DNA from 3 places in the Paenibacillus sp. FSL L8-0436 genome. Region 1 is predicted to be linked to each of the others. Evidence: riboswitches for the same ligand, from Rfam matches in the RefSeq annotation. Region 1 holds a riboswitch; each other region holds the start of a gene.
The links. Region 1 has a riboswitch for cyclic di-AMP ahead of NSS79_RS00510 (C40 family peptidase). Riboswitches for the same ligand answer to the same signal wherever they lie in the genome.
Positions count from the first base shown of each region.

Region 2: linked by a shared signal. The riboswitch ahead of NSS79_RS02865 (hypothetical protein) and the one ahead of NSS79_RS00510 (C40 family peptidase) in region 1 are both predicted to bind cyclic di-AMP.
Region 3: linked by a shared signal. The riboswitch ahead of NSS79_RS18590 (APC family permease) and the one ahead of NSS79_RS00510 (C40 family peptidase) in region 1 are both predicted to bind cyclic di-AMP.

Region 1 covers NZ_CP151955.1:101,613-109,377, forward strand. Annotated here, with positions in the region: gene motA (flagellar motor stator protein MotA) at 1-381, opposite strand, end outside; gene NSS79_RS00485 (hypothetical protein) at 586-879, shown strand; gene NSS79_RS00490 (4a-hydroxytetrahydrobiopterin dehydratase) at 1,117-1,404, shown strand; gene NSS79_RS00495 (cytochrome c) at 1,508-1,864, opposite strand; gene NSS79_RS00500 (GNAT family N-acetyltransferase) at 1,971-2,477, opposite strand; gene NSS79_RS00505 (C40 family peptidase) at 2,740-3,189, opposite strand; cyclic di-AMP (ydaO/yuaA leader) riboswitch at 3,237-3,379, opposite strand; gene NSS79_RS00510 (C40 family peptidase) at 3,765-4,193, opposite strand; cyclic di-AMP (ydaO/yuaA leader) riboswitch at 4,251-4,389, opposite strand; gene NSS79_RS00515 (hypothetical protein) at 4,613-5,440, opposite strand; gene NSS79_RS00520 (M1 family metallopeptidase) at 5,452-7,479, opposite strand; gene NSS79_RS00525 (YwhD family protein) at 7,584-7,765, shown strand, end outside.
Region 2 covers NZ_CP151955.1:601,909-609,673, reverse strand. Annotated here, with positions in the region: gene NSS79_RS02895 (spore germination protein) at 1-742, opposite strand, end outside; gene NSS79_RS02890 (ThuA domain-containing protein) at 879-1,514, opposite strand; gene NSS79_RS02885 (SDR family NAD(P)-dependent oxidoreductase) at 1,554-2,276, opposite strand; gene ytxJ (bacillithiol system redox-active protein YtxJ) at 2,473-2,799, shown strand; gene NSS79_RS02875 (glutaredoxin family protein) at 2,796-3,038, shown strand; gene NSS79_RS02870 (hypothetical protein) at 3,136-3,552, opposite strand; cyclic di-AMP (ydaO/yuaA leader) riboswitch at 3,659-3,847, opposite strand; cyclic di-AMP (ydaO/yuaA leader) riboswitch at 4,269-4,481, shown strand; gene NSS79_RS02865 (hypothetical protein) at 4,606-5,115, shown strand; gene NSS79_RS02860 (hypothetical protein) at 5,144-5,596, shown strand; gene NSS79_RS02855 (hypothetical protein) at 5,674-5,862, opposite strand; gene NSS79_RS02850 (hypothetical protein) at 5,942-6,073, opposite strand; gene NSS79_RS02845 (hypothetical protein) at 6,341-6,973, opposite strand; gene NSS79_RS02840 (hypothetical protein) at 6,992-7,558, opposite strand; gene NSS79_RS02835 (transposase) at 7,753-7,765, shown strand, end outside.
Region 3 covers NZ_CP151955.1:4,096,482-4,104,246, reverse strand. Annotated here, with positions in the region: gene NSS79_RS18605 (ATP-binding protein) at 1-1,327, shown strand, start outside; gene NSS79_RS18600 (thioredoxin domain-containing protein) at 1,435-2,163, shown strand; gene NSS79_RS18595 (disulfide oxidoreductase) at 2,163-2,594, shown strand; cyclic di-AMP (ydaO/yuaA leader) riboswitch at 2,822-2,981, shown strand; gene NSS79_RS18590 (APC family permease) at 3,107-4,924, shown strand; gene NSS79_RS18585 (iron-hydroxamate ABC transporter substrate-binding protein) at 5,099-6,127, shown strand; gene NSS79_RS18580 (iron ABC transporter permease) at 6,353-7,414, shown strand; gene NSS79_RS18575 (iron ABC transporter permease) at 7,411-7,765, shown strand, end outside.

The DNA of each region.
Region 1 (7,765 bases):
ATCGCGGACAAATTCCTGGTCGTTGCCGTCGATAATCATCCGCATACCGTTACGGAGGAAGTTATCTTCGATCTCATCGACCTTGGACTCCAGCGCCAACAGACCTTCGCGCCGGGTAATGGAAGCCCATTCCATGAACATTGTAATCAATTCAGCTTTGCTGACCATCTTCTTCTTAATAAAGAGGATCTTGAACAGCTTGGGTACATTCTTGACCTCCGATATGGGAAAGGCCACAAAGATTGAGGCAGTCGTACCAAGAAAGATAATGACATAAGCTGCCGGATTTTCCAAGCTGGTAAGCGGGGCATGCTTGAGCATCATTCCCCAGACAACTGCGATGAGACCAAATACTAAGCCTAGTAATGTTGAAATTTCCATTTATGCACCTCGTCCATGAGAATTAAGAAGTGATCCGTTCAGACCGCATATTTCATCCTTGAACAGCGGCGGGACACCCTGCACGTAACCAAATCACGTATATTCTTATTTATCGACAGCATTCCGTTTTTTGTGAAGTCATTTTTTCGGCTATAATGATAAGGTAAGTTATTATTCATCTGTGAAGAAAACGGAGTGATACACGTGGGTGTGAAACATGGAAGAGATTACAGCGAGATTCTTAGTGATTTGACAGAAGCAGTCGGACGTATTTCTGATGGGTATGTGTTTTTTGAGATGGAGCCGGATGAATGGCAGGAACTGCCGCAGGAATCCAAGCTGGAGGTATGGGAAGCGCTCGCAGAGGATCTGTTCTACGCGCTGGGCAACGAGCCTGTTATCCAGGTAGGCAGTGGTGTGGTTATCTATGACAAGGAGACGCACCGTATCAATATTTTGCTGGGTGAAGAGGATTTGGCCTCGGTTGTACTCGTTTAGAGCAGCAGAACAGCAGAGTAACGGGAGGAGGGTTTGCCCCCTGTCTGCGGCCCGTGGTAAAATTGTAGATGCCGAGTACTATTTGCCGGGATCTTAGAATACATTAAACCGAAAAAAAAAGCCTCCATCCTGGCGCATCCCTTGGACTTTACCGAAGCTGAGGGATGTTTTGTTTAAAGGATATGGGGAGCTGGGCTGTACGGACTTTACGGCTAACTTAGTAAGGGAGGAAACAAATTGCATTTTACGGAGGAAGAGCTGCGTGAGCAGGTAAGTAAGCTGGAGGGCTGGAAGCTGGAGCCGAATATGATGGTGCGCAAATATATGTTTAGTGAATATATGAAGGGTATCGCCTTTGTGGATGAGGTGGCCGCGATTTCGGAAGCCTTCGATCATCATCCGCATATTACAATTGATTACAAAACGGTAATTCTGCGCTTGTCCGCAAAAGAAGAGAGCGGGCTTGCCGCGCTAGAGTTCCGCCAGGCGCATGAATTTAACGAAGCTTTCGATAAAACGCGTTAGGCGCAGGAGAAACCGACCTATCATAGGAATGGATATAAAAATGCCCGTGCAAGGATGCTCTGAATATCCTTTGTACGGGCATTCTGTATTTTTAAGGTCAGGTTTATTTCTTCTCTGCAAGCCACATGGCGACATTCGCAATCTCTTCGGGAGCAAGCTTATCCTTGAAAGACGGCATTTGGCCGCGTCCCTTCGTAACAATGGTGTAGATTTCTTCTGCGTTATGCTGGCCGCCTTCCTGCTGCAGACTAGGGCCTAGACCGCCCTGTAGCTGATCACCGTGGCAGGTAATGCAGCTTGCCTGTACAATCGCTTCGGCGCTTGCGGCATCCAGTGTGACTTGCGGCATCGTCGGGTTATTTTCTTCGGCGACCTCTGCTTTGCCGGGTAATGTGAACAAGAGCACTACCGCAAAGGCACAGGCTGCGAAAAACAAACCGCCCATGATCCATTTCTGCATCTTCATCCGTCCCCTCCATGTAAGCTGCTTCCTACATTATATAGGATGGTGAAGCGTTATCATAGCATTTGTGTCAAAAAAGTGGACGATTTCAATACTAAAATTTTCAATTTAATGGATCGTTATGTTGTTTATCATAGACCATGCAATAAAATGGCTTATTTCCGGTTGGAGTAAGGCGTTCATAAGTATCCGTGATCGTGAAGCCGCATTTTTGGTAGGTTCGGATCGCCCGCTGGTTCCAGGTCAATACTTCCAAATCAATCTCCCGCTCGGGATAACGCTTCAGCGCGGCCTGAACGATGGCTTCCATGAAAATGTGGCCAAGACCGTGTCCGCAAAGTTCGGGGCGCATTCCAATACCCAGCCTGACGACACCCTCCATCGGAAACAACTGCGCAAAGCCGCAAAGGATGCCTTGCTCGTTGACCACGGAAACATACTGGTCTCTGCGTAGCTCTGGATCGCCAAATTCAATGCCAAGCGCCTCCATTTGGGACCAAGGCATCCATTCGTAAATATTATAAGGCGCTTTGTAATTCCATGCGGCGATGTCTTCGGCATGGCTGATCTCCATGGGGACTACATGGAATGTAACGGGGGAGCTAATCATAAGGCCACCGGCCTCCTTTCATGGGGAGCAACAGCACTGGCTATACCTAATTATATCCATAACTGGCCTGATTCGACTCAGAAATTTTCTGAAAGGCGGAAACTTGACAAAGTGGTAAAAATATTTTATAAAATGGAGGAAATTTGGGGAGATTTATGTTTTGCGGATATTGGGAGGGGTAAGTAATTTTATAGACAAAAAAAACAGGCCCCCCCTCCAGATTTCGGCAAAAATCATGGAAGAGTGCCCGTTTTACGACAACTTATTGTACGTCATCATTGTCTTGGGAATCAGAAGTAACGGATTGGTAAGCATCTGTACTCATGATCCGTTTGGCGCCAACATAGCGGTTGACGTAGTAGCTGTCACTCATCGTGCTGATGGTTACACCACGGGAGGATGAAGCATGTGCGAATTTGCCCTCACCGACATAAATGCCGACGTGGGAAACACCTTTACCGCTTGTATTATAAAATACAAGATCTCCCGCTCTCAGATCATCCCGGGAAATGGCAGTACCCATTTGGTATTGGGAACCGGATTGGTGTGGCAGATTGATACCGATCTTATCAAAAACGTACATTGTAAATCCGGAGCAATCAAAGCCGTTGGTCGATACACCGCCGGATACGTATTTACTTCCGATGGTCTTGTCGATGACTTTATCCATTTTGGAATCCGCGAAAGCGCTTCCTGCTCCGATGGTAAGCATAATGGAAAAGCTTAGTACTGCTGCTGCTAACTTCTTCTTCAAAAGTGAATACCCCTTCCAAATGCCTACGAGGTTAGCTTAAGGGTTCGGTTGAAGGTCCCCTATGACCCCTCTGTGAATAGGAGGTCAATTCACCCAAAATCGGTTCCCCCGTTTCCCTAATGGTTAGGGAACTCGGCATGACTGTTGATTAGGATTAGCTTGTTAACCAATACATGACAAAACCTTTGTAAAACCCGATTCAATAATTACAAAAATGTTACTAAAAACTCACTGCGATAATTGTAACAAAGACTTCGCCAGTTGGCAATCACTTAAAACATATTAATGCATAATATTTACGCTTTTTAAGAGTTATCTTTGCTAAAAAGGTCTTATATTTACGCGCTGAGTAAGCTTTAACTTAGATTTGTTGGGATTTTTAGTAAAAAGGTGTTTCACAGACCTCAAATACGTGTAAAAGGTAGAATAAGGAAGACAAAAAGGAAAAACCCGGAAATGATTACGGCAATAATCAGTTTCCGGATTTCTATAAGTTACAATTATTTATTAGAGGATGGAATTCCTGAGGGATGTCAATCGTAAGCGATAGCTTTGTAAGCTGTTGTGCTCATTACTCGTTTGGCTCCAACGTAGCGGTTGGCCCAGTAGGATTGACTCATTGAACTGATAGTTACACCACGGGATGAAGAAGATTGGGCGAATTTTCCGTTGCCGACATAAATGCCGACATGGGAGACTCCATTGCCAAGGGTATTGAAGAATACCAGATCGCCTGAACGGAGGTTACTCCGTGATACGGCGGTTCCAACGCTGAATTGTGCTTTGGAAGTGCGGGGCAAGGTAAGGCCAACGTTCTTAAATACATATTTGGTGAATCCAGAACAATCAAAGCCGGCAGTGCTTATGCCCCCGGTTTTATATGACGTTCCGAGTGTTTTTGTAATAACCGTATCCATTCTGGAGTCGGCGAAAGCGCTCCCTGCTCCAAGCGTGAACACCATCACCAGCCCTAATGCTGCTGCGGTGCATTTCTTCTTAAAATTATGACTTTTCAAAAGATGTACTCCTTCCAAGGCCTGCGAGGTTAGCTTAAGGATTCGGTAGAAGGTTCCCCTATGACCCCTCTAAAGCGAGATCAATTCACCCAAAATATGGTTCCCCCACTTCCCGGTGCCGGGAATTTGGCGTTTTATGCACCGAAACAGTGACGTATCGACAAGGTTAAATGTTTAAAGGCACATTCATTTACTTCAAATTAGTTTCAAAAGATTACAAAGTTGTTACTACTGGTACAGGCATCATTGTACCAGAGGATTTACAGTTTTGCAAATACCCTAAATCACGTTGTAACCAAAAGAAGAGTCCCGCCCTTTATCTGGGGCAGTGACTCTTCTATTATGCCAAGGGACTGGCGTAATTATTATGGAAATGTTTTGCTGCACCAAAGGTGATACTGCCCCGCTATGCTCCACATTTTGAACAGCGTTGAGGGAAGCGGTGAAAATTGCCGGAACAGCAGTGCGGGCAGGCCTGGACAGAAAAGTGCGGTCACTCCGGAGAGCAGCAGCAGAAGCAGGCCGCAGGCGCCGAACAGTGCAGATATACAGGTGGAAGGGAGGATTACCCTCAGGCCAACCAGCAAGGAAGAGAACATGCCTGTTCCTCCGGTGAAGCCAAACTGCATGTACAGCAGCAGAATGCGGATCAGGTAGAAGTACAGGAGCCAGGCCAGAACATAAGGAACCAGTCTCAGCAGCAGGGTATAATCGAGAATACCGCTGAGGAGAAGCCCGTACATTTTGGGGAGAAGCCAATACAGCGGTGCTGCGGCCAGAAGCCATTCCGCTAGACTGAACAGCAGTACGGGGAGTCCGTAAAGCTTCATTCCGGGAAAAAAGAACATTCCCCGCTCCCCTTTGCGCTCCTGGTGCAGCTCATGCAGCAGCCCTGCACGGATAAAGGGGGAGCATAGCAGCCGTAGCGCTGAGAGGGCCAGCAGCAACCAGAGCCAGCGCAGCACCCCGGGGTCTGTGCCGAGTGCAGTCTGTCCTTCGATGTAATACAGCAATCTGCCTACTCCGCTGCCGCCGGCGTGTGTATCGGGATAACGGAGCAGCAACGGGATGAGGGCTGACCTGACGAATCTGTACAGGAAATAGCCCCAAAGCAGCCGATAGATAAAAAGCAGAATCAGAATATAAAATTGCTCTTTCATGCTGTACCAGCCGCGGGTTATCGATCTTTTCACAATCCTTCACCTCACCAGACAAGAGTTCCGAGCAGGGTTTCAAGCAGCTTCGTTGCGCTAAGCGTCCAGCGGGAGAGCGTCTTTCGCTCCAGCTCCGCCAGTCTAAAATTGTTGATATGCTTACTCTCCAGCAGAATGGAGTGCTCCGGATCAATCTCTGCGGACAAAAGAGGCGCTTTGTAGGCTAGCTGAAAGGTGGTTTCCTTCTCTTTCCCATTCCAAAACTGCTGGACGGTATAGCCATCCAGGAAGGTGAACTTTATGGGGACGTCACCATACTGATTTCCTTTATTGCTGACCGCTACTGAGCTTTCGTAACGGGCATTGTCATCACCGCCCTCTTTTTTAGGGTCAGAGATTTTAATATGATCAATCGAAAAATCCGGAGAACCGCCGCTGTATACATATTGGTCGAAGTAGGCTTGCCAGGATTTTTTGGTCACCTTCTCCACGATTTTCTGGAAGTCAGCGGTAGAAGGATGCCGGAAGCGGAACTTACGGGTATAGGCCGCCATTAGGGTATCCATCGTCTTGGTTCCGACCTGCTGTTCGATATCCTTCAGCACCAGCTTGCCGCGGATGTACACATTTCGGGCATAGGAATCGGCAGGAGTGTATTTCCAGGTTTCCAGGTCAAGCGGCTGGGAGGATGTCACCAGGCTGGCCTGCAGGACATGATTGGATGATACCCCATACTCCTGCTCCATCAGCCTGTCTTCGGCGTAGGAAGTGAAGCTTTCGTCCAGCCAGGCCTCCTCGAATTCATTGCTGGCTAACATCCCGTAGAAATATTGATGGCCGATCTCATGAATGACCGTGCGCTCCAGAGAGGTCCCCGGAGAAGCCTCGGCTGCGCCAAAAGCAGTAACCAGCGTGGGATATTCCATCCCGCCGGCGCCATTGCCCTCTTTGGGAGGTACGACGATGGATAATGTAGAGTAAGGATAAGGTCCGTACCATTTGCTGAAGTTGGTCAGGGCGGCCTTCGCTGCCTGGAAATAACGCTCCTGCAGATGTTTATGCAGCGGGTCCAGATAAAGCTTGATTCTCACGCCCGGTACATGGTCTGTAGAGAAGGCCTCCTCGGCTACCACAAAGTCCGGGGAAGCGGCCCAGGCGAAGTCATGCACATCATCCGCATAAAATTGGTACACCTTCTGATCCTGCTTCAGCTTGGCGCTCTTGACCGGGAACCCGCTTGCGCCAACGATATAATTAGGGGGGACGGAGATGGTTACATTGTAGATACCGAAATCGCTGTAAAATTCGGATGTTCCGTGATATTGGTGCAGATTCCAGCCTTCCTCTTGTACACCCCGGGTACCGGCAGGTTCATAGACGCTCAGTTTGGGAAACCATTGCCCGGCCATCACGAAATTGCCGGCGGAACCCATGCGGGCGAATATTTTGGGCAGCTTAACTTCAAACTGGACCTTAAGCGTTACGCTTTCCCCTCCGTTAACCGGCTGCGGGAGATGCACCTTTACGAGTGTCTTGTCATTGACATTGCCATCATCAGGCTGCACGTATTGCAGCCGCTGCATAAGCGATACTCCCTCCGTAGTCCGGAGATCGGTCAGGGTCATGCTGCCAAATCCGTTCGCTGGCATGGCATCACCCCGGAGTTCGCCTCCAGATTCTTTCATAAACGTAGTATCTTCAGAAGCAAATGCGTTTGGATAAAGATGAAAGTAGAGTTCTTGTACCGGTTTTAGGCCCGGGTGAGTCCAGGTCACCGTCTCTGAGGCTCTTAGAGAGGTGGTGTCCGGCAGCAGCTGCACGTCGATATGATACTCTACTACCCGCTGGCTTAACGCTTTCGAGACCGGAAGGGGAGTGCTCTCGGGAAGAACGGGCTGCACAGCTTTGGGCTTAGGCAGGGCAGCGGGGGACTTGGCCTCTTTTTGAACAGCAGCAGTTAGAACGGCAGAGCTGTGCTCTGCACCATACCCTGAAAGGACCCCTATTCCCCCTCCCAGCAGAGTGAGGGCGGACAGGGCCGCAGAGACGATAATGTACCTTAATGACAGTGGCTTCATACTGTGATTCCTCCCGTGACAAGCATCTACGGGATGTATATGTTTGCATTCGCCGCATTATTAGCTAAAATTAAATTATTAGTGAAAGGAAAGGATGTGCACTTGTGGATAACATACAACCGGAGGGCAAGAAACAGATTGCCTTAAATATTGTGAATGCCAAGAGCAAACATAAAGGCTTCGGCGCAGGCTCCATTGATTTGAACAATGTATCGCCCGTTATTATTGACGGCGGTGAAGCAGTTATCGATATCGGTGCCATGCATGCCAAGAGTAAGGTAGAGAA
Region 2 (7,765 bases), 500 kb from region 1:
TTTCATTGAACCCCAGCCGCGGACCGCGAAGAAGCGCCTCCGATATCGGCTCCTCCACACTTCTTGTGTTGCCTTTCGGGGTACCTAGTATAAGAACCTCCGACATTCCGTCAATTAACAATACCGCAGAGCCGAACAATACCTTTTGCAGCGAGAGTCTCAGCTGGTCGGTATATGCAATTTCCGAGACCTGTACTACCTGATGCACGATAATTCCTTTCAATATCTCTGCTGGCGGGGCTGTACTCATGCCTTCAAAGGGCCGCACTGTGTTCATCAAGGGCATCAGGATGTTCTGGTCCATGCCTTCTTTGTCTGTAAGTCCATCCACAAAAAACAGCGCCGCCTTGATTTCCAGGCTTCCGATGCGCAGCTCTCTGACATTGACGTCGGACATATCGGTACTTATCTCCCTGAAGGACTGAACATCATGTTGGAACTCTCCGGTATAGGTCAGGGAAGGAGTTGCCTGTCCAGCGTTGTTTTGAACAAGGGGTGCGGCTGCGGCGGATTTTTTATTCTGCACAGCGATGCTGGTCTGATCCGCCTCCCCCGTATCTTCGGAGCTTGGAACACCCCCGCCCTTTTTGCCTTCAGCCCGCATTCCCCGGGTGCTCGCCTTACCCTCTTTCATTCGGAGCCAGATCATTAGGCGGGTTAAGACGACCGGAACGACGAAGATGACAAAACCTTGAAACAGCACCTTCCAGCCGGGCACAAGATCCCATAGCATCTTCCACATTCCATGCGTCCCCCTTTTTATTCGTAACCCTATTTTGACCGAAGCTGGAACATTCATACATCAAAAAAACAGCTGCATGCTCCTTTTGGGGAACGTGCAGCTGTTTTGATGTGCGAAAACGATTCAAAGGTAGGAGTTACAGCAGACCCGCTGCCCACATTCCGCCTTGGCGGATCATCTGGCGGAACGGCTCTGCCGAGAAGGAAGGCAAATGATGCCCCGGCATCAGATAAACTACACGGCCAAGTCCGAACTCATGGCACCAGGCTGCCTGACGCATGGCCCCTTCATGAAGGTACTCTGCCAGTACAGTCGTCTCAAAATAGGGATGCATTTCAAAGTAGTACGGCTCGTCCTCGATGACGAATTCGCTGATCCCCTGCATAATGGGATGCCCGTGTTCCGGTATTTTCATATGCAGGGAGGTGTATTCCGGATGATGGGTGAAATGCGCGCCCAGCATGGCGCCCAGCTCCTGATTCCGCTGCAGGGAGATTCCGTTATGTACAACGAGCAGACCTCCGCCCCCCGCTACATAAGACAGCAAAGCGGCACTTTGCTCCGGGGCTATTTTCTGATCGGAAAATTCGGTATAGGCGATAACCAGCTTCAATCCCTCAAGGTTGTCTTTGTTCAGGAGACTGTAATCTTCGGAAGCCTCCACCTGCAGATCAGGTGACAGAATGCGCTTAATCTCGTGATCCACACCGGCAAAAGGATGGTATTTCACCTCACTGTAGCTGCCAAGTGCAAGTGCTTTCCCTTCAGACATGTTCTTCCCGCCTCTCTTCCTGCTTCTCTTCGTGTATAGTTACCAGGGCCAGGCATTGCCGTCCAGGTCGAGATAAGCCGGCTCCTCACCCATATATTTCTTGTGCTCCTGCACGATATTCATAATCTTACGCGCCGACTCTTCAGGAGAAATAGGTGCCTCCAGAGCCTTCTCACCATTCATATAGGACTGCAGCCAGCCGGGGTGAAAGACCATAACCTGCCCGCCCATCACCTTCAAATGGTTGTGTATTAGGGAGGACTGCATATTAAGCGCCGCTTTGGACATACAGTATCCGTACATATTAATCCGTTTGTTCCGGCCAATGCTTCCGGCTTCTGAGGAGATATTAACAATCAATTTCTGCTTGCTCTGCATTAACAGGCCCATCAATTCATTACTGACCCTCAAAGAACCAAGCGTGTTTACATTATAAATGTGAGCCATGGCTTCATCGTCCATATCAACAAGCATCGTGGCATCATCAGCTCTATGAATAATACCGGCATTATTGATAATCATATCAACATGAACGGTACTGCCCGAAATGCTGCGTGCCGCTTGCTTGACACTCTCACGGTCGCTGATATCCAGCGGGATCAGAGTTAATCGGTCCGGGTACTGCTTTTTCAGTGCGTCCAGCGATTCCGACTCCTTCATATACTGACCGGCAAATACGGAATATTTGTTCTCTAGAAGCCAGCTTGCCAGAAAAAAACCTAAACCACGGTCAGCACCGGTAACAAAAGCAACCCTTTTCATGATTATGGACACACCCTTTACGATTCTTCAGGATACACGCGGCATCTCTCTCACATTAGCATGGCAGTCACGTTTTTTCAACGTCCTTCATGGGACTGTAATTCCACTGAAAGAGTTGCTCTAACTTCCTTTTTGATTTAATTTTGAACTATGTTACAATCGTAGTTACAAGTACTTATAGGAAGGTGAGATACCGATGTCTATCCAACAACTTCATACTCTGGAAGAACTGCAGCAATATGTTGCGCAACCAGGTAAAAAACTGCTTTTCAAGCATAGCACTACCTGCCCGATCAGCGCCAAGGCCAATGAGGAATTCACAGCCTATGTGCAAGGCTCCGAGACTCCAGCTGCCATTGTGCATGTGATTGAAGACCGTCCGCTGTCCAATCAGATTGCCGAAGATTTCGGGATCAAGCATGAATCTCCGCAGATCTTCCTGCTGGAAGACGGCGAAGTGCGCTGGAACACCTCCCATTGGAAAATCACCCGGGACGCCATCAAGGCAGCTGTAAGCCAATGAGCCAGCCGGTAATTGTCTATTCCACCACAGGATGCAGCGACTGCAATCAAGTGAAACAGTGGCTGACTGAGCAAGACTTTAGCTTCGAGGTGCGTGATGTTATGACAAGTACAGTGTATCAGGAAGAAGTCGAGAAGCTGGGCTTCATGGGTGTGCCTGTTACTGTGTACGAAGGCCGCGCAGTCAAAGGCTTCAACGTTTCCGAACTTAAGCAGCTTATTGGAGCAACCGCTGAATAATTCATAGCGTGAGGCATATAAATATTTGTATTTTGAAAAAGGCATCTCCTTGGACCTCTGTCCAGGGGATGCCTTTTATTTGCCCTTTTATTTGGCCTTATCCCGGATTCGTTGAGACATCCGCCAGAAAAGAGACATTTCCGCTGTGGGAATAGATGACGGAATCCGCTCCAAGTCCTTTATAGACCAGTCTGGGATTCATCGAAGTCGTAATTACGTATATTGGTTTTGTCGTCCAGGTCCGGCACATCTGGATATACCGGCAGCATAAGGTCACACTGCTCTCGAACAGAAATACTCTTCCTACCGGAAAAGAGGGGCGGAACCATGTATTCTGATGATGTGTGTCCACCACAAGATTGACCTCGATTCCCAGCTCCTCCAGACGCCGCTTCTCCGCCGCATTGTTGGCGATTCCTGCGATCTTGTAGCCTCTGAACTTTAAGATTTTGATAAAATGCTCCCCCGCTTTAGTCGGAGCGTTAATGAGTACATATTCTTCCGAATTCGCCATATCTTCCTCTCCTCCGGCCTAGGACTTCCATTCATTTGCCCGTACGAACACAGCAAAAAACCACAAAGGAATTCCCTCTGTGGTCCAATTAACGGTCACATTGTGCTCATCCTCTCTAATACGCTTACGAGGTTAGCTGTCGGATTCGGGCAGTGAGAGTCGCCCTACCTGTATCCATGCGAGCATTCTCTCGCACTTTCACAGGATTCACCCCATAACCGGCTCCGACTCTCACATCGGCTGCCGATTGTTGGTTCCCCCGCTTTCCATAACGGAAATTAAGCGGACTGCGTATTCGATTGTGTAGTAAACAGAAGTAATCATACTCTGGCGGTCACGGCCTTGTAAACCGCCAAACCTGCCAAAATAATGCATTTAGTAAACCCATTCCAGATCAGGTAGCGCTTACTTAAGCCTCAATCTCATCATTACTCTTATTTACTCGGCTTATCAACGATTTGCGAAAAAGCATACAGCGTTGTGATTTTATTCACCCGATGTTGAGCAAATTGCCTTTTGTGCTCTGATCACCCTAAATCAAAAGCAGTCGTATACACGAGATAAAAAGCTGAAAATCGTTGATAAATACCCTTTTAGCACTTCTTATCGTGTCTTTTGCCATAATCCCCTGAAAATCGGCTCAGAAGAATGTTTTTTCCTTTTTACAAAGCTCATGCGAAAAGAGTATGATTCGGTTTGAATCCAATACATGAAATGCGATATGAACGCTGAATTCCCGCAATGCGGGAAACGGGGGAACCATCAGGCCCGCAGGGCCTTACCTGGAAGATAAGAAGGGATAAGCTTCATATTATCCATTACCTTATCTTTCTTGGGGTGAATCCGAAGGAGACTGTGGTCTCATTAGGTAGGGCGACTCTCACCGTCCGAATCCGACAGCTAACCCCGTAAGCGACTAGAGAGAACCTTGATCCGCCACGTTTTTGCGCCAGGTGTATTTAAGCCTGTACCAAAACCGCAGCAGAGGTCCTCCTCTGCTGCGGTTTTTTGTGCTGAGGCTGCAGCTTATAAATGGGTAGGAGGGAAAACGAAATGAACCAGCGCAGGCTGTTACGTATAGAAGTGTTTGTATTCGATGCCCCCTGGCCATTCCATCATGCCACGGAGTCATCCGGCAAATGCCGGTATGGTGTGCTGAAGCTTACGTGCAAGGCTGGGTGCAGCTGGGGAGCGGGGATACTGTCTGCGGAAGGCGATCATTTTGACGTCATTAAATGGAGCAGCTTTCTGAGAAGTATACGCAATCACAGGCTGGAAGAAGCCATAGAAATTGTACAGCAGCTAGGTGCGCAGTGGGAGCCGGGTCAGCAAGAAATCGTGCAAACGGCCCTGCTGGATTTAAAAGCCAAGCTGCAAGGCAAGGTCGTCACGTCACATCTGCAAATGGTCCCCTATTCCCGTACAGCTGGGGCCGGCGGTACGCCCCCCTTCAGACGGATGTACTATAAACCTTCAAGTTCCCTGCTGCATAAAGGCAGCTGGCAGGAACCGGACATAGCCGAGCTAATGGACAGATCCATCGCTTATTTCTCCATCTTATAATTTCTTATTCAGGAAGGAACGTGAAGACATGCCAGACCCATTATCCCCGGAATGGACAGCTGCCAGCGGGTTTGCGGAATATGTCCAAAAGAACACCGGAAATATTTATGCACTCACCAGTCTGCTGCTGGGAGAGGGTGCCGTTGCTGAAAAGACTGCGATGAAGACCTTCACTGAGCTTTATACCCGGTACCTTCATGATGATTTCATCCCGCAGCCTTTCTCTCTGGATGCGTACCGGGAGTGCATTCAGCAATGCTCCCGGGCTGCAGAGGAGTGCAGCCTCTTTGTTTCCAATGGATTAGCCTGGGAGGATCAGATTGTGCAGGTGTTATGGTACGGCATGCTGCTGCCCCTGCCGGCAATCAGCACCATTCTTGAGCAAAGCGTGCCAGTGCTGAAAACCCGGCTGAGACATGTGCGCGAGCAAATGTGCCGGTTGGAAACGTTGCGGCCTGAAGCAAACTTGTTTGTTGTATAGCTGCGTATGGAATATAGCAACTTGTCAAAGCGCATGAAAAAGCCGCAGCATAGTGCTGCGGCCTTTTCTATTTATACTCAGCTCTTGCCCTTGCCGCCTTTGGCGAATCTCCAGGCCGCTGTACAGCAGCCCAGCAAGCCCACTCCGAGCATTAACGTCTGCAGCACACCCAGCAGGGTAGAGCCCTCCGGCTTAAGCATGCTGCTGAGCAGAATCAGCAGAATTGAAGCTGCGAGGATCGCGGGGATTTGATTGTTTTTTTTCAAGATTACCACTCCTTATCTTATTAAATAAGGTACACTATAACCCTTCATTTAACCAGCAGGATCCTGAACTCTCCATTCTCTATATGTAGAGACGTATAGAAACAAGCCTTAGAACGCAAACAGAGGCATCATAGTCAACAGCTTTGATTCGTGGGTTCTTCCAGTGCTTCCAAAGGCACATTTGCAGCTTCCTTCGAAACCATCTATCTATCGTTTGAAAGACTGGTGTATCCGCCAGCGAGAAGTATCCGCACCAGCTTAAAGGTACTGACTCAGTTCACGGTGGAAACCCTTGTCTAAGCTAATGGCTAATATTGCCTTCACCATTCTGGACATGAACTCTAAAGATAGCACCCATGCTGGGCGAACTAAAGGAAGCCGCAGTTTCCGAACCACGGCTTCCTTAGTTAAAACCTATGATCACTTTTCAATGCGCGCATAATGCAGCTCATTATTATTTGGTATCATAAATAAATCATTATTCTTTTATTTTATATTTCGAAAAAACCTCCTTCTTAATTTTTTCATGTTTTACATTCTCTGAATCCGAAGCAAAAGAAACTTCTGTCTCATTAAGGTTGAATTTACCGTTGTTCACGTTAATTACAACGTACTGACCTTGGTCATTTTGCATCAAAAATATAATATATTTCTCCCCTTTTTCTAGTTCAGAATATTCTTCACGAGTAATCTTATTTTCTTTTTTTTCAGGTTTTGCATATCCTATTGGTTCAATAATCTTAAGCGATTGCGATGTTGCAAGATTAAAATCTTGAGGACCTTTTAAAATTTTATCGATTTTCAAATCAGTTAGTGTATAGAAGTCCTGAATTGCTCCATCTCCAAAATACGTTGTAATATGTTCTCTTTCAGGAAAATCCATTGTAGGACTACCAACGAGAATTAAGTCTGCAGCTTGGTCTAATTGATTTACATCATTAAATAGAATATAATTTGCATCCATATTTATTGTCTCTGCTTTTTCAATGGGCGTACTTTCAGCTTTATTGTTTGCTGCCAATCCTGAAGTATTGATAATGGCAATAGTTAATGCTATCAAAGCAAGGATAATTATCTGCTTGCTGTTAAATTTAATTTTTTTCTTCAACACAATGTATCACCCCTAATTTTAATTTCCCCATTTTGCTTTAAGTTGGTTCTTGTCATACTGTTGAGGGCCAATTGTTTGAACACCTTGAAACATTACAGAATCGGTTATACCTGATTGTGTCGTATGAGCCAAAGATAAGGTATGACCAAGTTCATGAATTGCATTTGAAATTCTTACTGCTGATGAACCAGGAGATTCATATACAATTAAATTATTATTATAGCTTGCGAAGGTCGTAAATGCTCTTGGTACATTATTATTTACGGGATTTCCATTTGCATCGTAATAAGAAGATAATCCAAGAAAAGTAGGATCAGCTGAAAAGCCAACATAATATTTGTCTGGCAAGCCACTCGATGAGGTGGTTTTCCCAATGGCAACATTAGAAGAAATCCCCCCCCAACTTGCTCTTGCCGTATCATATATTCCTTCATATCCATATGTTACTACGGAAGAATCGTAATAGGCATTAAACTTTGCAGAAGAACGTCCGCCTGCAAAAAAATCAGCAAATGCACTAGTTGGAATGCTTATAGCCAAAATAAAAACGGATAGTAAAGCGCCTACTAATCTTGTTTTCTTCATTTAAAAAACACCACCTGTATAATTTTTTAAAGGAATTTATTTCTATTAATTAACTAACACTTCTTATTCGAGCATTTTGCATTAATCTAAACCCTTGTTACACAAAGCAATTTCAAGCATAAAAAAGGACTTCACCCCAACTTGGAGAAGTTTTCAAGTGACCAAACGAGAAAACCCAAGGGAGTGAAGTCACTATGTATATTCTCC
Region 3 (7,765 bases), 3.4 Mb from region 1:
TTCTTTCATTACCTCAGATCGCGTTACCTATGCCGGGGATGCTCTGTTTCTGGAGGATTCACTGCTCGGGATGATTCTGGGAGGTTCATTTATTGCCATTGTAGCGGTTGTATTGGCACTTTTGTACAGGGACCGGAAGCGTGTAATCATCTCGGCAAAATTTAACGAGCAACGTTATGTAGCGTTGTTTGAGTTCAGTCCGGATATAGTGCTCTGCATCGACCCGGTACGCAAGAAGATTGTAAGCGCAAATCCGGCATTACGTCAGACGACTGGTTACGGTAAAGAAGAACTGAGAGATTACAAAAATATAATGTACAGCCTTGAAGATGAAATTGCACTTAAGGAGGCAGTGAAGCGGGCATCGTTAGGGCATTCGGCGAAGCTGGAGCTCGCGGTGAGAATGAAAAATGGAGTCAGGCTGATTTGCAGTGCAACGGTTTTTCCGCTGGTAAATGAGAAGGAGCGGTTTGTCTATATCGTTGCCGAAGATGTGACCGCGCTTGCCCTGTTTCAGCAGGAGCTGATTATTGCCAAAGAAGCGGCTGAAAGTGCTGTCCGGATGAAAAGCGAATTTCTGGCTACTATGAGCCATGAAATCAGAACGCCGTTAAACGGGATCATCGGAATAAATCAGCTGCTCGCTGACGAGATTCATCATCAGGAGCACCAGGATTTGTTGAAGCTGCAAAATAGAAGCAGTCATGCCTTGCTCAATGTGATTAGTGATATTCTGGATATTTCCCGCTTGGAGGCTGACGGCCTGCAGCTGCATAAGGAGCCTTTTCAGCTGTCAGTGCTGCTTAGGGAATGTATGAATCTGTACGAGGTCGTATGTAAAGAGAAAGCATTAAATCTCACACTCCAGGTTGCACAGGCCATCCCTGACCATTTAGTTGGAGACAGCGCTCGAATTCGGCAAATTCTTGTGAACTTGATTGGAAATTCCGTTAAATTCACCCATACAGGTGAGATTAACGTAGTAGTGGAACTGTGCCGTACGGAGGGAAACTCAGAACAATTGCAGTTTAGGGTGAAAGATACAGGCATCGGCATTTCACCCGACAAGCTTCCGCTGCTGTTTCAGCCCTTCTCCCAGGCGGATGCCTCTCACAGCCGGAAATACCCTGGAACGGGGCTTGGGCTAGCTATCTGCAAGAAGCTGATTGATTTGATGAACGGTACGATATGGGTCGATTCCCCGCAGGATGGAAAGACGGAATTCATCTTTAGAATCCCCCTGCATCCGATGGACCTGGCTAAGGAACAGCTTTTCAGCAAGGAAGGAGAGACCCCGAACAGTAAGTTGAAAACAAAGGCGGTGTGAGCTGAAGTTTGTTATGGAAGTTTGCCAAAGAGAGAACTTTAATTATATAATTTTAAATTATATGACTTTCATTACCCGGGTCCTGAGTGGACGGAAAGGAACTCTCTTTGAGCAAAAACAAACGAAACAGTGCCGCGGCTCCCCAACAGGGCAAGCAGGAGAAGCGCAGGGCAGAACAGGAAAAGCAGAAGCAAAAAACGAGAATTCTGATCTTCAGCACAGTAGCAGCCGTTATCATTATCTTTGTCGCTCTTATCATGCTGATTCCAAAAGGGAACTCTGACTTTAATTACAGCGAGATGCATAGACTTGGAAAAGAGGATGCTCCAGTCAAAATTGTCGAATTCGGGGATTATAAATGTCCGGCGTGTTCAGATTTTACCGGTACCATCAAACCTCAGCTTGTTGAAAAATACGTAACTCCGGGCAAAGCAGCCTTTTACTTCGTAAATATGGCCTTTATTGGACCGGATTCCGAAACAGCTTCATTAGCAGCTTTGTCTGTCTATCATCAGAACAGTGAAGCTTTCTGGACCTATTATGACGCAATCTATGCTAATCAGGGCGAGGAGAGCGAAGAGTGGGCGACCGCTGATTACCTGGTAAGCCTGGCGCAGAAAGAGAACCTGCCGATAGATTTTGACCTCCTGCGTAAAGACATTGAGGAACGCACCTATGAAAGTGAACTGCAGAGAGATATGAAGCTGGCCGAAGACAGCAAAGTGACCTCTACTCCTACTGTATTTGTTAATGGAGTCAAGGTAGACAAGGCCTTTGATATCAAAGCCATCGACTCGCAGGTGCAAATCGCCCTTGATTCGGCGGATGCCAAATGATGAAATTCTCTACCTTCTGCAGACGCCACTGCCTGTATCTGGCCTGGTTTGTTTCTGTAATTGCTGTAGCAGGAAGCTTGTATCTTAGTGAAGTGCTGCATTATGAACCCTGCAGGCTATGCTGGTTCCAGCGTATCTTTATGTATCCTCAGCTGATTCTGCTCGGAATTGCCACGTACCGGGGAGATAAACGCATCATTCCTTATGTGCTGCCTTTATGTCTGATAGGCGGGAGCATCTCCCTGTACCATTACGCGGAGCAGAAAATCCCTGCACTCAGTAAAATCTTGCCATGCACAATTGGTGTACCCTGCAATGAGGATTATTTGAACTTTTTAGGGTTCATTACGGTACCTCTGCTTGCGTTGATTGCTTTTGCTCTAATCGCAATTTTGCTCTGGACCGGGCGCCAAGAAGAGCCAGCAGAATAAGAAAAGGCTTTGCAGAATTTAGAGCATAAATATTTCCTTAATTTCTGTCACAATTAACATCCAAAACACTCAAAAATCACGGAACGCTGGGATAATGAAAGAGAATGAAAGATCCACTTATCCCCGATCTTGGATTTGAGCTTTTTGGATGTTTTTTCATTCTTTTTTCATTTTTTTCACCGCTTTACTGAAAAGCTATTGTAGACTATTATTAGTCCTTGTGAGAAGTTGAATATGCGCTGAATTTTCCGCAAGGAAAAACGGGGGAACCAAACTTGGCGGCAACGTCAATGGGGTGAATCGGAGGCAGGTCAGTATGACCGGAACCGTAGGGCTACCACAGCCCGAATCCGCCAGCTAACCTCGTAAGCAAGGGTGGGATAATGAGCATGCGTAAGCATGCGGATCATTTCCGTATGCTTATTTTTGTGCCTGCATTTATGAAACCTGCCAATGAAAACGGCGCGCGGTATTACCGTTTCAACTCAACAAAGAGAGGAACTGTTACTACAATGGTAAGCAAGGTAAAACGACTATTGATCGGGCGTCCGATGAAGTCGAACGAACTCGATCATGAAAAGTTATCCAAGGTGAAAGCACTGGCTGTTCTGTCTTCCGATGCACTCTCGTCTGTGGCCTACGGAACGGAGCAAATTCTGATTGTACTGGTGGCCGCGGGCTTCACCGCCATCTGGTATTCATTGCCGATTGCATTAGCCGTATTGGGCCTGCTGGCCATCCTTATTTTTTCCTATCGCCAGACCATCTTTGCCTATCCGCAAGGCGGCGGAGCGTATATCGTGGCAAAAAGCAATCTGGGCGTTCCTACCGGCCTCTTGGCTGGCGGCTCTTTATTGGTAGATTACATTCTTACGGTTGCAGTTAGTGCTTCGGCGGGAACGGATGCGATCACATCGGCCTTTCCGAGTCTTCATAATCATACTGTGCTTATTGCAGTCTCCGTCATTCTGATCTTGACGATTATTAATCTCCGCGGGGTGACGGAGTCCGCTTCATTTATTGCCATCCCGGTGTATCTGTTCGTGGTCTCTATCTTTGTACTCATCATTGCCGGGGTGTACAAATATATTACAGGCGGCGCTCATGCCGAAATCCCGGAGATCGGTTCCGCCGTTTCCAACGTCAGCCTGTTCCTATTGCTCAAAGCCTTCAGTTCCGGTTGTTCGGCACTCACCGGGGTAGAAGCGGTGTCGAATGCCATTCCGAATTTTAAAGCTCCAGCGGAAAAAAACGCCGCCAAAACCTTGATGCTGATGGGAGGCATCCTCGGATTGATGTTCACCGGCATTACACTGCTGGCGTACTGGTATGGGATTACTCCTAATGAGAAATCCACCGTCGTGTCGCAAATTGCCGAATCTACGTTTGGCCGGGGCGGTTTGTACTTTTTCATCCAAGGGATAACGGCCGTCATCTTGTTCCTGGCGGCGAATACAGCTTACTCGGCGTTTCCGCTGCTTGCGTTCATGTTCGCCAAAGATAAATATTTGCCTCATGCCTTCATGGTCCGGGGAGACCGTCTTGGCTTCTCTAATGGTATTATCTTTCTCGGAGTATTGTCGGCTGTGCTTGTAGCTGCTTTCCACGGAAATACAGAAGGGCTGATTCCGCTGTATGCAGTCGGAGTATTTATCCCTTTTACGCTGTCGCAGCTTGGCATGATGGTGCACTGGTTCAAAACGAAGCCGAAAGGCTGGCAGAATAAATTTGTAGTCAATACAATTGGTATGCTGACTACCCTGACGATTACGCTTATCTTTATCATCACCAAGTTTTCCAGCGTCTGGATGGCCTTCATCTTCCTGCCGGTTGTCATGTTCGTATTCCACCGCATTCACCGTCATTATATGAATATAGCTGATCAGCTTCGCATTTGTCCTGCCACGGATAAACCGCTGATTAAAGGAAGTACCGTTGTTGTTCCGGTTGCGGGTGTTACACGCGCTGTGCTGCATTCGATCAGTTACGCGAAGTCGTTAACAGATAATGTGGTGGCAGTCTACGTTGGTTTTGATGAAGAGGAGATTCACAAGATGGAGCAAAAATGGGAGGAATGGAACCCGGGTGTACGCCTGATCGTGCTTCGTTCCCGTTACCGCAGCATTCTCCGCCCACTGGTGAAATTTATCGATACCGTAGAGTGGAAGACCGCTACTACAGACCATATTACCGTATTGATTCCACAGTTCATTACCAAACATTGGTGGCAGGCGATCCTGCATAATCAGACCAGCCTGTTCATTCGCTCTTATCTAATGAATCAAAAAGATATAGTTGTAGCAACAGTGCCCTATCATTTGCACAAATAGGCAGATAAATATGGTTAGCAGAGGTTGTTTCCGTAGCTTGCGGAGGCAACCTTTTTTTATAGAACGAATAATTTTGTTGACAGGGATAATGAGAATCAATATCATTTAAAAAGTAAGGCGAAGGCCTCGGACACCTTTGACCATTAATGCATGTAAATACAGGAGGGGTTTTTAATGTTTTCGAACAATAAGAGATCAGGCAGCATGAAGCTGGCATTGATCGGATGTATGGCTATGACTTTGTTCTTGTCCGCTTGCGGCAATAGCAATAATGAGAATGCTGCAAATTCTGGAACGGAAGCTACCGCTGCACCTACGGCTACTGCTGAAGCAACGGCAGCGCCAACGAAAACAACTGCACCGGCTACAGAGAAAACGGTGACAGACGCCATGGGACATGAAGTCACGGTACCGGCTAATCCGCAGCGCGTACTTGCTTCTTATATGGAAGACTACCTGGTAACACTGGGCGTTACCCCGGTAGCGCAGTGGTCCGTGACAAACGGAACCCAGGAATATCTGATTGCTGATCTTAAAGATGTGCCAACCATCAGCTATGATCTTCCGCTGGAGGCTGTGACCAGCTTTGCACCGGATTTCCACATTGTGCAGTCTGAGTCCAGTGTGCAGAACGGTCTGTATGACCAGTTGAACAAAATCGCACCTACTTATGTCCTTGGTGACAAGATTAGCAAAGACTGGCGCAAATCGCTGCTCAAAATCGGTGAGCTCCTGAACAAGAGCGCTGAAGCTGAACAAGCCATTGCGGATTACGATCAAAAAGCAGCAGATGCAAAAGCCAAAATCAGCAGCTCCATTGGTGATGATTCGGTCGCCATTCTGTGGCTGGTGTCGAAGAACTTCTTTATAGTAGATGAAACACGCAGCAGTGGTGCCGTAGTGTACGGGGATCTGGGTTTGAAGCAACCTAACCTGGTTACTGAAATTCCTGCGGCATCCAGAGCGACCTGGAATCCGATCACGCTGGAGAAATTGGCTGAACTGACCGCAGATCATATCTTCCTGGTGAACAGTGACAAGACCGAAGCCTCTGACATTCTTAACGGAGCAATCTGGAAGGGTATCCCTGCGGTTAAGGCTGGAAATGTTCATGAACTTAGCGAGGCAAGCAGCTGGCTGTACAGCGGAGCCATTGCCAATTCCAAAACCATTGATGATGTCTTGAGTTTTCTCGTGAAATAATCAGCCTTAACTGTGTGTAGAGAGAACTCTTCAACGGTGGAGGGATGTGCAGGTTCTTGTATCTTGAGATACAATGACCTGCACCTTTTTTTAGGACATTAACTTAATCGTTCACAGTGAAAGTGCGAGCTGTGAAAGCTTGTACATAATTCAGATATTTGCGATAATGAGAATGATAGTTGTTCTCATTAGAGCATTGAACTCATCCTATTAAGGGGAAGACTTATGGTGTCATCCACACGTTCTATAACTAACAGTACAAATCCGTCAGGAGATCAACCGCTGAAGACAAGGCCGGTTGCTGCGGTAGTTATTTTGATTTTCGGCCTTGCCGCTGTCGTCTTTGGTCTGGCACTTTCCGTTTCGGTGGGTTCCGCGGATATTAGACTGGTGACGGTATGGGAGGCAGTCTTCCGGTTTAATCCGGATCTGCAGCAGCATCAGATTATTCGGGAACTGCGGATTCCCCGTGCTTTGGCGGGAGCGCTGGTTGGTGCTTGTTTCGCCGTCGCAGGAGCAATCATGCAGGGCATGACCCGCAATCCGCTGGCAGATTCCGGCTTGCTGGGTCTGAATGCCGGTGCCGGCGCAGGATTGGCGTTAGCTTTTGCTTTTGCGCCATCTGCTTCTTTTCTCTACATTATGCTGTACTGCTTCATCGGCGCAGCAGCGGCAGCCATTCTTGTGTTCGGGATTGGCTCGCTCTCCCATAGCGGCTTAACCCCGCTGCGTCTGACCCTTGCTGGCGCCGCTGTAAGTGCTATGCTGCTGGCGGTAAGCCAGGGAATCGCGATTCTGTTTCATCTGTCCCAGGATATTGCCTTCTGGATGGCAGGCGGGATCGGCGGGACGAATTGGACACAGCTTCGTATTTTGTTTCCCTGGATTGCGGCAGCTCTGATAGGATCTCTGCTGATCTCCCGATCCATTACACTCCTTAGTCTCGGACGCGATGTAGCGGCGGGACTTGGACAGCGGACCAGGCTAGTGCAAACAGCCGGGATTATTATTGTAGTGATTCTCGCCGGCTCCGCGGTTTCGACGGTTGGACCGATTGCTTTTGTGGGGCTGATTGTCCCCCATATTACACGTTATCTGGTTGGCGTCGATTACCGCTGGATTATTCCCTGCTCTGCAGTGCTCGGCAGCTTACTAATTGTATTTGCTGATATTGCGGCCAGAATGATTAACGCGCCTTATGAAACACCGCTAGGCGCTTTAATCGCAGTGATCGGCGTGCCGTTCTTTATTTACTTGGCGAGTAAACGGAAGGGGGAGCTGTCATGAGCAAAGCTCTGCGCTCACCCACCGGGAAACAACGCCGTACCCGGGAAGCAGCCATATTGACTTCACTTGCGGTTCTTATCGTGGTCATCTTTATTGTCAGTATGAACACCGGGTTAATGCGATTATCACCGCTGGATGTCTTACACACAGTCTTTGGAGAGGGAACGCAGCAGCAAAAGCTGATTCTCTTTGATTTCCGGCTGCCGCGCATAGTGATCTCGCTGCTTGTCGGCGCAGGGTTTGCGGTTTCCGGCTGCATTCTGCAAAGCTTGTCGCGCAATGCGCTGGCGGAGCCTTCCACACTGGGAATTAATGCCGGTGCCGGGTTTGCGGTGATTATCTTTATCTCAT